DNA from 3 places in the Methylotenera sp. 1P/1 genome. Region 2 is predicted to be linked to each of the others. Evidence: predicted binding sites of a transcription regulator. Region 2 holds the regulator's gene; each other region holds the start of a gene.

Region 1 (3,185 bases), 420 kb from region 2:
ATAGTACTCAGCAAAAAGTTATCCAAACCATTCCAGTGAAAGGCTCACCAGTAGGCATCACTCTTTCACCAGATAATCAAACATTGTATGTAGCAGATTGGTATAGCGACCGTATCCTCGCTATCAGCACTAGCAATGTCAACTCTCAACGCGCAGTGATTGCTGGCAAAGCGCCTGCGGGGCTGGTCGTGAGTCCAGACAATCAAACGCTCTACGTGGCAGCAAGAGATAGCAATCAAGTTGTCGCCATTGATACATCATCGCTCAGTATTCAAAAGCGTATCGATGTGGGCAAGCACCCTTTTGGTATAGCGCTCAGCCATGACGGCAAACAATTGTTTAGCGTCAATGTGTATGACAACACCGTTAGCGTCGTGGAACTCACTAATACCGACCAACCACCCTATACCATCAAAGTCGGCGAGCACCCTTACTGCGTCATCGCCAATCCAGAAAACACTCAGCTGTATGTCACCAATACACAAGATGATTCTGTTAGCGTCATCGACTTAGCCACACGCAAGGTTATCACCACAATGAATGTTGGCATGACCCCAGAAGGCCTCAGCCTAGACACTGAGAACAACCTTCTACTTGTTGCCAATTGGGGAACCAATAGCGTCTCTGTGATTGATGTTGCACAGAAAAAAGTCATCTCTACCATCAAAACTGGCGACAAAAGCAGAGCTTTTGGACAATTTATTTTGCAGTAAGTATAGGTCAACCACTGCCAAGGTCAGACGTTAAATGAAGCGTGTGCAATGCACACTTAATGTTTTATAATTGTTGATTGTAGTGAATCGTAGTTTTAATCAACCTTAAAACTACATAATTTGGTACCCCGGTACCTTTACCAAAAGTATCTTTAGTACGCTTAAGTACATTAGTGGAGAATATGAATGAAAAAGTTGTTAGCGATTATCGCACTTACTGCGCTCTCTTTTAACGCAGCTGCACACGGCCCAAGCCCACAAAAAGTTGAAAAAACCATTGTCATCAAAGCAGCGCCAGCTAAAGTTTGGGCTGTGGTAAAAGATTTTGGCAATATACACGCATGGCACCCAGCCATTGCAAGCACAAAACTTGAGAAAAAAGGCGATGAAACATTCAGAACCTTAACCTTAAAAGATGGCGGCACAATCTACGAAAAATTACGTACTGCCGATGATGCTGACATGAAACTGAGATACGAAATTGTAGACGGCGTTGCACCAGTAGCTGATTACAACGCATTCATGCAAGTAACCGCTGGCCCAGGCGCTGGTGAATCTACTGTGACTTGGGTAGGCCGTTTTTACCGCACTTACAAACTCAACCCACCTATTCCTGCTGGTCAAGATGATGAAACAGCCGTTAAATTTATCACTGGCGTATTCGACAGCGGTTTGGCTAACTTGAAAAAGGTCATCGAAAACTCAAAGTAACTGGCCAGGCAACTGGCGCAACTTCAACCAACAATGTAAAACAAACCGGATCTTCCAACAAACCTTGGTGGAAATTTTGGTAATACAGATTTAAATGAAGTGATAAAAAAAGACCGCAACTGCGGTCTTTTTTCATTCAGCCACTGCCACAAGTGCGCAATATAAGCACTCATGGCAAATTTAGTACGCAATTGCAACTGCCCTAAATGTAGAAAAGTGACACTTTTTGTCAGCAAAACACTGAATAGAGGGCAGTTTTCGTCTCTATTCTCCCAATTAAAAACTTACTACAACCATACCAACGTTGCCATTCAACTTGAACTTATGATTACAAATCAACAGTTTAAAAAAAAAACTGGAAGTTGGCACAGCCATTGCTATTAGCCTTACAAGCACTGATTTAAACAACACACAGTGTGTATGCACTAACACTTAATTAAATAAAGGAAATCAACATGATGAAACAAGTACAAAAAGGCTTTACATTAATCGAGTTAATGATCGTAGTTGCAATTATTGGTATTTTGGCTGCGATTGCGATTCCAGCGTATTCAGACTATCAGTCACGTGCTAAAGTAGCAGCTGGACTTGCAGAAGTTTCTGGCTATAAAACTGCTTTTGAGTTGCGTGTAAACGATGGTCAACCTGTCGCGGACGGTGCAGATATTGGTATGCCAACTGCACCAACTGGTAACTGCACATTGACAGCAACTGGTACAACCATGAAATGTGCAATCGAAAATGCACCAACACAAGTAATCAATGCTGAAGTTACATGGACTCGCGCTAATGATGGCACTTGGAGTTGCGTAACAACGGGTGCAAGTAAAGCTGAATTTGCTCCTAAAACCTGCAAACAAACATAAGTCAGAATTAAATAGCATACTTAGTATGCTATTTTAAAAAAAGCGACTGTTAAAAGTCGCTTTTTTTAAAATAGCACCACACAAAGCCAAATATGAAAAAAAGTAAATATCAAGGTTTCACATTAATTGAACTGATGATAGTTGTTGCGATTATTGGCATTCTTGCTGCTATTGCACTTCCCGCTTACTCTGATTATCAATCAAGAACTAAAGTGACTGCTTCGTTCGCAGAAATATCTGGGGGTAGGACCGCCTTTGAGCTAAAACGTAATGATGGCGTAAGTTTGTCTATGCCATCCGACATTGGACTATCAGACACAGCCAATTGCGATGTTGAAGTCAATGACACTTCAATCACTTGCAGAATCACTAACGCACCAACTCAAGTAAACAACAAAGAAATTAAACTAGTCCGCCCTACTATCACATCAATGTGGGAATGCCAAGCACCAGCAATTGATGAAAAATTCAAGCCTAAGCCCTGTTAAGACTTTCTAAAAAATCCTTATTAAGTTTTAAACAAACTTTCTAAGCATTGCAGTTACACAAGGTAAAATGTGTAATTTCATATAGATTTAAACTCGTAATGCTAGACTACATCAAGGTTTCATCCCAACAGCACCCCACCGCATGCGTCATCTGGCTACACGGCCTAGGGGCTGATGGGTATGATTTTGAACCCGTGGTAGAGATGCTCAACCTGCCACACATTTATTTTATGTTGCCGCATGCACCCTACAAAAAAATTACCATGAACAATGGTTATGAAATGCGTGCTTGGTACGATTTGTTTGGTTTAGACAAAGACAGTCCGCAAGACGCTGTAGGCATCAAGGCATCCCAAACCGAAATTAAGGCACTTATCGCCCATGCAAACACGCTTGGCATTCCGACC
Region 2 (3,185 bases):
CTACCCGCTCTGGGGAAATACGATAAAAATCTACAATGTCATCGGCCACTAAGCGATGCCCGCGCGAGATCAATTCGAGCGCTAACTCGCTCTTACCAATGGCAGCATTGCCTTTAATCAGTACACCAAAGCCTTGCACCTCCATAAACACGCCGTGCAAGCTGGTCGATTCTGCGGTCGCAATGGCCAAATAGTGGCCGAGCAACTCCATCAACTGTGGGCTGGGCAGGGGGGAGGTGAACAGCGGAGTTTGCGAGCGATCAGCCGCTTTTAATAATTCCTCTGGCGCTTTTTCGCCATTGGCCACTATCACGGCGGCAAGGTCAGTCGCAAATAAATTACTGACCGCCTGTTGCATGGCAATTATGCTGAGATTGTGTAAATAGTCCATCTCAGCACAGCCTAATACCTGTACCCGGTTAGGGTGCACAAAATTTAAGTGGCCAACAAGTGCTAGGGATGGTTTGGTAACAGTACCGGAGGTGAGTATTTTATTGCCGCCTTCAAGCCCTGCTACCCATTGTAGTTTGAGCTTGCGGCGGATTTGTGTGAATAGCTCGTCAACGTTAATTTGAGCCATAGATTAAAGAAAGATTAATTAGGAAGCTGGTGTTGGTCAACATTCTGATGTTTCACAGCACCATTGGTTTTGTGATGATCGCCATGTTTCTCTTTGTGTTTTACCACTTGACGGTCCAGTTTGTCCGTCAGCATATCAATGGCGCTATACATATTCTCATCGGCACAAGCAGCGTGTAGATCGTTGCCTGGTACATGCAGTGTAGCCTCAACCTTTTGGGCGAGCTTTTCTACAGACATCGTAACCTTTACATCAATCACATGATCGAAGTGATTGCTGATTCGCGTGAGTTTACTTTGCACGTACTCACGTAACGCAGGTGTAATTTCTAAGTGATGCCCAGTTAATTGTAAATTCATGACTTGCTCCTTTTTGAAATTGCTCCAAGAAGAAAAAGCATCTCGGAACAATTTCAGTTTACTACTTTGGCGTTGGCTTGCAACTATCCAATTGCACTATTCGGTAAGAAAATTTCCTGTATGGGAATTTAGTTGAGGGAAACTTGCGCTAAATCAAATCGTTAGCGTGACCCTACAGTGATTTCCTCAAATTTGCAGGCGGGATATTGAGCGATTCACGATATTTGGCAATGGTACGGCGTGCCACCACAATGCCTTGGTTGGCCAGCGTATCCGTAATTTGATTGTCGGAAAGCGGTTTTCTGGGGTTTTCTTCGGCCACCATCTGTTTAATCAACGCACGAATCGCAGTGGCAGAACACGTGCCGCCCACATCAGTCGCTACCGAGCTACCAAAGAAATATTTAAGCTCATATACACCACGTGGAGTGAGCATATACTTATGCGTAGTCACGCGTGAAATGGTGGATTCATGCAATTCTAACTCTTCAGCAATCTCGCGCAGCACCAATGGGCGCATGGCAATATCACCATGCTCAAAAAAGTTGCGTTGTCTATCTACAATAGCTTGCGAAACGCGCAAAATAGTAGAGAAGCGCTGCTGAATGTTTTTAATCATCCATTTGGCTTCTTGCATTTGGCTCTGTAAATATTGCCCGGAATTTTCGCGGTTGCGTTTTAAAATATCCGCATATAGTTGGTTAATACGTAATTTTGGAATAACGCCATCATTCAGTGTGGCGACCCAAATGCCTTTGATCTTCTTCACAATCACATCATGTTGAATGTAATGATCGTGCGACAAAGTCACAAATTGGCTACCCGGTTTTGGGTTTTGTTGTTTGATAAGCGTCTGCGCGCCTTTTAAGGTAGCTTCATCGCAACTCAGTAGTTTGCGCAGCTTGCCAAAATCTTTGTTAGCCAATACCGGTAAATGGTCTTGAATAATGGCGATGGCTTGTTTCAGGTAGGGCGTGTCTGCATCTAGTGCATTGAGTTGCAAATACAGGCACTCTTGCAAGTTACGTGCACCTACGCCAATAGGATCCAAGTTTTGAATCAGCTTGAGCACCGTTTCAAGCTCAAGCATATCAATTTCAAGCTCGAGCGGCAGGCTATCTGCCAGCTCATCTAGCGACTGCTCAAAGTAACCATCATCATTGATACAATCAATCATAATAGAGACCAGCGTTTGGTCACGTTCAGACAGCGGCACTAATTTCAGTTGACCCACAAGGTGATCGCGCAGGCTGATGCTAACGGTGTCTTGTCTGGTAAAGTCGCCGTCATCATCGTCCGAATTGTTTTGGCGTCCACCTTCATCCCAGTTGCTGGTGCTGCCGTACTCATCAAATTCATCTTCAAACTCAGGTGCTGAGAACTCTTCTGAAGTGGGCGCTAACTCATCGTCACGTTCAGCCGTGCTCTCAGCAGGCGCGCTAATTTCAGAGGTGGTGGCGTTATCAAATACATTGGCATCTTGCTCTTGCTCAGAAGCTTCGCTAGAGGCCTGGCTGTTATCAGCGCTGGGGGCTTCTGCACTGCCGCCACCATCGTCATCACCATCGACTAACTCCAACAATGGGTTGTCTTGTAAGATGGTTTCTAGCTCTTGGTTGAGCTCCAGTGTAGACAGCTGCAATAACCGGATGGATTGTTGCAGCTGCGGGGTGAGCGCTAAGTTTTGAGAGATGCGGAGTTGTAAGTTTTGTTTCATAGCATTCAAAGTGGTTAAAGTCTAAAGTCCCGGCCTAAATACACTTCGCGTACGGCTTCATCTTTTACAATTTCATCTGGGCTACCTGAGGCAAATACAGTCCCATCGTTCACAATATAGGCACGATCACAAATGCCTAAAGTCTCACGCACATTGTGGTCTGTAATGAGAATGCCAATATTTTTACTGCTTAAAAAGCGGATAATTTTCTGAATATCCAGTACCGCAATCGGGTCAATCCCGGCAAATGGTTCATCTAACAAAATAAAGCTTGGGTTGGTGGCTAGGCAACGTGCAATTTCTACACGTCTGCGTTCACCGCCAGACAAGCTGACGGCCATGCTGTTGCGAATATGCACAATGTGCAGTTCTTGCAATAGAGATTCTAATTGTGCCTCGCGCTCTTCTTCGGTTAGGTCTTGCAGCTCTAGCACCGCCATGATGTTCTCAGTGACGGTCATTTTTCTGAAAATAGAAGGTTCTTGCGGCAAATAAGACAGCCCCATGCGCGCACGGCTATGGATAGGCA
Region 3 (3,185 bases), 540 kb from region 2:
TGTAAGCATCAATCCAGTCATCCGTAAATACACCACCACGCGTCAAGAACTCACGGTCTTTGTCCAAATACTCCAACGCTTGTTCCAATGAAGAACAGACGGTTGGAATTTTTGCATCTTCTTCTGGTGGAAGATGGTACAAGTCTTTAGTTGCTGGCTCACCTGGGTGAATTTTGTTTTGTACGCCATCCAAACCTGCCATTAACAATGCAGAGAATGCCAAGTACGGGTTAGCAATTGGATCTGGGAAACGCGCTTCAACACGGCGTGCTTTGTCTGAATGTACAAATGGAATACGGATAGAAGCAGAACGGTTTTTAGCCGAGTAAGCTAATTTCACTGGCGCTTCGTAATGTGGCACTAAGCGTTTGTATGAGTTAGTACCTGGGTTGGTAATCGCGTTCAATGCACGTGCGTGCTTGATGATGCCGCCAATGTAGTACAAAGCGAAATCACTTAAGCCAGCGTAGCCGCTACCAGCAAACAGGTTTTTGCCATCTTTCCATACGGATTGGTGAACGTGCATACCAGAACCGTTATCGCCAAACATTGGTTTAGGCATAAAAGTCGCTGTTTTGCCGTAGGCGTGTGCCGTGTTTAATACTACGTATTTTAAGATTTGCGTCCAGTCAGCACGTTGTGTCAATGTGCTGAATTTAGTACCGATTTCACATTGACCAGCAGTCGCTACTTCATGGTGGTGCACTTCAACAGGCACGCCCATTTGCTCTAAAGTCATCACCATCGCAGAACGGATGTCATGTAATGAATCGACTGGAGGCACTGGGAAGTAACCGCCTTTTACTGCTGGACGGTGACCCGTGTTGCCGCCTTCGAATTTCTCTGAAGATGACCATGCTGCCTCTTCTGAGTTGATTTTGACTGAACTACCGCTCATGTCTACAGACCAGTTGATAGAGTCGAAAATGAAGAATTCTGGCTCTGGACCAAAATAAGCAGTGTCGCCCAAGCCGCTTGATTTTAAGTAAGCTTCAGCACGTTTGGCCAAGCTACGTGGATCACGGTCGTAGCCTTTACCATCGGTAGGGTCTACAACGTCACAGGTTAAAATTAATGTTGGCTCGTCCATGAATGGATCGATGTTTGCTGTTGATGCATCAGGCATCAATTGCATGTCAGAGGCTTGAATGCCTTTCCAACCGGCGATTGAAGAGCCGTCAAACGCGTGACCTTCAGTAAATTTTGATTCGTCAAAAGCTGAAACAGGCACAGTGACGTGCTGTTCTTTACCACGCGTATCGGTAAAACGAAAATCAACAAATTTAATGTCGTTTTCTTTTACCATTTTCATTACATTTGCAACAGACATTACCTTCTCCTAATGTGAGTGTGTATTGATGATGGAATTATTATTGAGATAAAACAAAAATCCTAAGCTGTAATATTAGCAGGAACTGTGCCAGCGAAAAATAGCTAAACACCGCATTAAACCGATAACGCACTAAAATAGCGATTTTTGTGATGAACCAAAATGGTGCGTAAAGATATTTTATGCACAAAAAAAGTGCAATGCATGTCTGGTGAATTTTTGCCTTCATTTTCGCGATATACTTGAAACTATCAGATAAAACTAAGCGATGTAAACGGGAGAGTGCTGATGGATAATCCATCTCAAATTTTAGAACTTGCGCATGAGCGCGCAAAACAAAATCAGATTGCTTATGCGGGTCTGCTGACGCCGCAGGAAACATTTGCAGTGTTACAAAATAATCCTGAAGCTACCTTGGTGGATGTGCGTTCACGTGCGGAGTTGGAGTTGGTAGGGCGTGTACCGCAATCTACCCATATTGAATGGGCATTTTATCCTGGAATGGTAGCAAACCCGGATTTTGCAACGCAACTACAGGCGAATATAGATAAAGGACTCACGGTCATCTTTATGTGTCGCACTGGTGGCCGTAGTCATAATGCGGCTGTATTGGCGCAACAACTCGGTTATCAAAAAGCCTACAACATGGTAGAGGGCTTTGAAGGTGAGGCCAATAGCCTGAAACAGCGCACGCTGATCAATGGCTGGCGTCATGCCGGGTTGCCTTGGACAAACTAAACGACAATAGGTAAAACAGATGGTAGATAAGTATGCAGTGATTGGCAACCCTATCGGGCACAGCAAATCGCCTATCATTCACAAAGCCTTTGCGGAGCAGACCGGTGAGGATATTAGTTACGAGGCGATACTGGCGCCACTAGATGGATTTGAAGCGACAATTCAATCATTGATTGCGCAGGGTTATAAAGGCGCGAATGTTACTGTGCCATTTAAGTTTGAAGCTTTAAATTTGGTTTATCCTAGCAATCGTGCTTTAGATGAAGTGGCCGTTAACACACTCAGATTTCTGGGTGGTGAGATTCGTGGCGATAGTACTGATGGTACGGGTCTGATACGCGACATTCAGCAAAATTTAGGCATCAAGATAGCAGGTAAACGAGTACTTCTTTTAGGCGCAGGCGGTGCAGCAGATGGAGTGCTGCAACCGTTACTTAATGAAATGCCGGCTTCGTTAGTGATTGCTAATCGCACGGTGGATAAAGCGCAAACAATGGTGAAAAAAATATTGTCCAAAGACCATAACGCATTTTCTCTAACTGCAAGTGCATTCGATGATTTGGCTGATGCGCAATTTGATATTGTCATCAACGCCACTTCTACAGGCTTAACCGATACGGCCCTGCCTATTCCAAGCAGTGTATTTGCAAACGGCTGCTTAGCTTACGACATGATGTACGGGCGTGAAACGCCTTTTATGAAACAAGCGCGAGAGGCGGGTGCGGAAGTGGCGGACGGCCTTGGGATGTTAGTTGAGCAAGCGGCAGAAGCGTTTTATATTTGGCGCGGTGTGCGTCCACGTACACAGCCAGTGATTCAGCAGTTGAGAAGCGCTTGATCCGCTGGTTTTTCAATAGCAAACCGAATGCGCACGCTTTAGGCGTGGGTGGCTATTTCAAGCGCATACTGGCATTTCTGTTGGTGTGGATTATTGTTTATCAGCTATGGATTTTCTTGCACATAGTCTGGTGGATTAAATTCAACCCCTCCACAAGTGCGTTTATGGAAGACCGTTTGGCGGTAATTCAGGAGAAAAATCCTGATGCCGAATTAAAATACAAATGGGTAGATTATCCGAAAATTTCCAACCATCTCAAGCGTGCTTTGGTTGCCAGCG

The links. The regulator sigma-54, encoded in region 2, starts transcription at its own class of promoters, with help from an activator protein. The targets are predictions, from matches to a motif close to TGGCACNNTTCCTGCT.
Region 1: the regulator sigma-54 is predicted to act here: its motif matches at 1,788-1,803, upstream of A3Q3_RS14550 (pilin).
Region 3: the regulator sigma-54 is predicted to act here: its motif matches at 1,408-1,423, upstream of glnA (type I glutamate--ammonia ligase).

What each region holds. Positions count from the first base shown of each region.
Region 1 is NZ_ARWC01000001.1:2,594,188-2,597,372, reverse strand. Features, by position in the region: gene A3Q3_RS0112620 (beta-propeller fold lactonase family protein) at 1-713, shown strand, start outside; gene A3Q3_RS0112615 (SRPBCC family protein) at 900-1,424, shown strand; gene A3Q3_RS14550 (pilin) at 1,883-2,290, shown strand; gene A3Q3_RS14545 (pilin) at 2,383-2,778, shown strand; gene A3Q3_RS0112595 (alpha/beta hydrolase) at 2,877-3,185, shown strand, end outside.
Region 2 is NZ_ARWC01000001.1:2,172,451-2,175,635, forward strand. Features, by position in the region: gene hprK (HPr(Ser) kinase/phosphatase) at 1-580, opposite strand, end outside; gene hpf (ribosome hibernation-promoting factor, HPF/YfiA family) at 595-939, opposite strand; gene A3Q3_RS0110445 (RNA polymerase factor sigma-54) at 1,112-2,656, opposite strand; gene lptB (LPS export ABC transporter ATP-binding protein) at 2,671-3,185, opposite strand, start outside.
Region 3 is NZ_ARWC01000001.1:1,634,330-1,637,514, reverse strand. Features, by position in the region: gene glnA (type I glutamate--ammonia ligase) at 1-1,330, opposite strand, end outside; gene A3Q3_RS0107780 (rhodanese-like domain-containing protein) at 1,619-2,068, shown strand; gene aroE (shikimate dehydrogenase) at 2,088-2,906, shown strand; gene mtgA (monofunctional biosynthetic peptidoglycan transglycosylase) at 2,903-3,185, shown strand, end outside.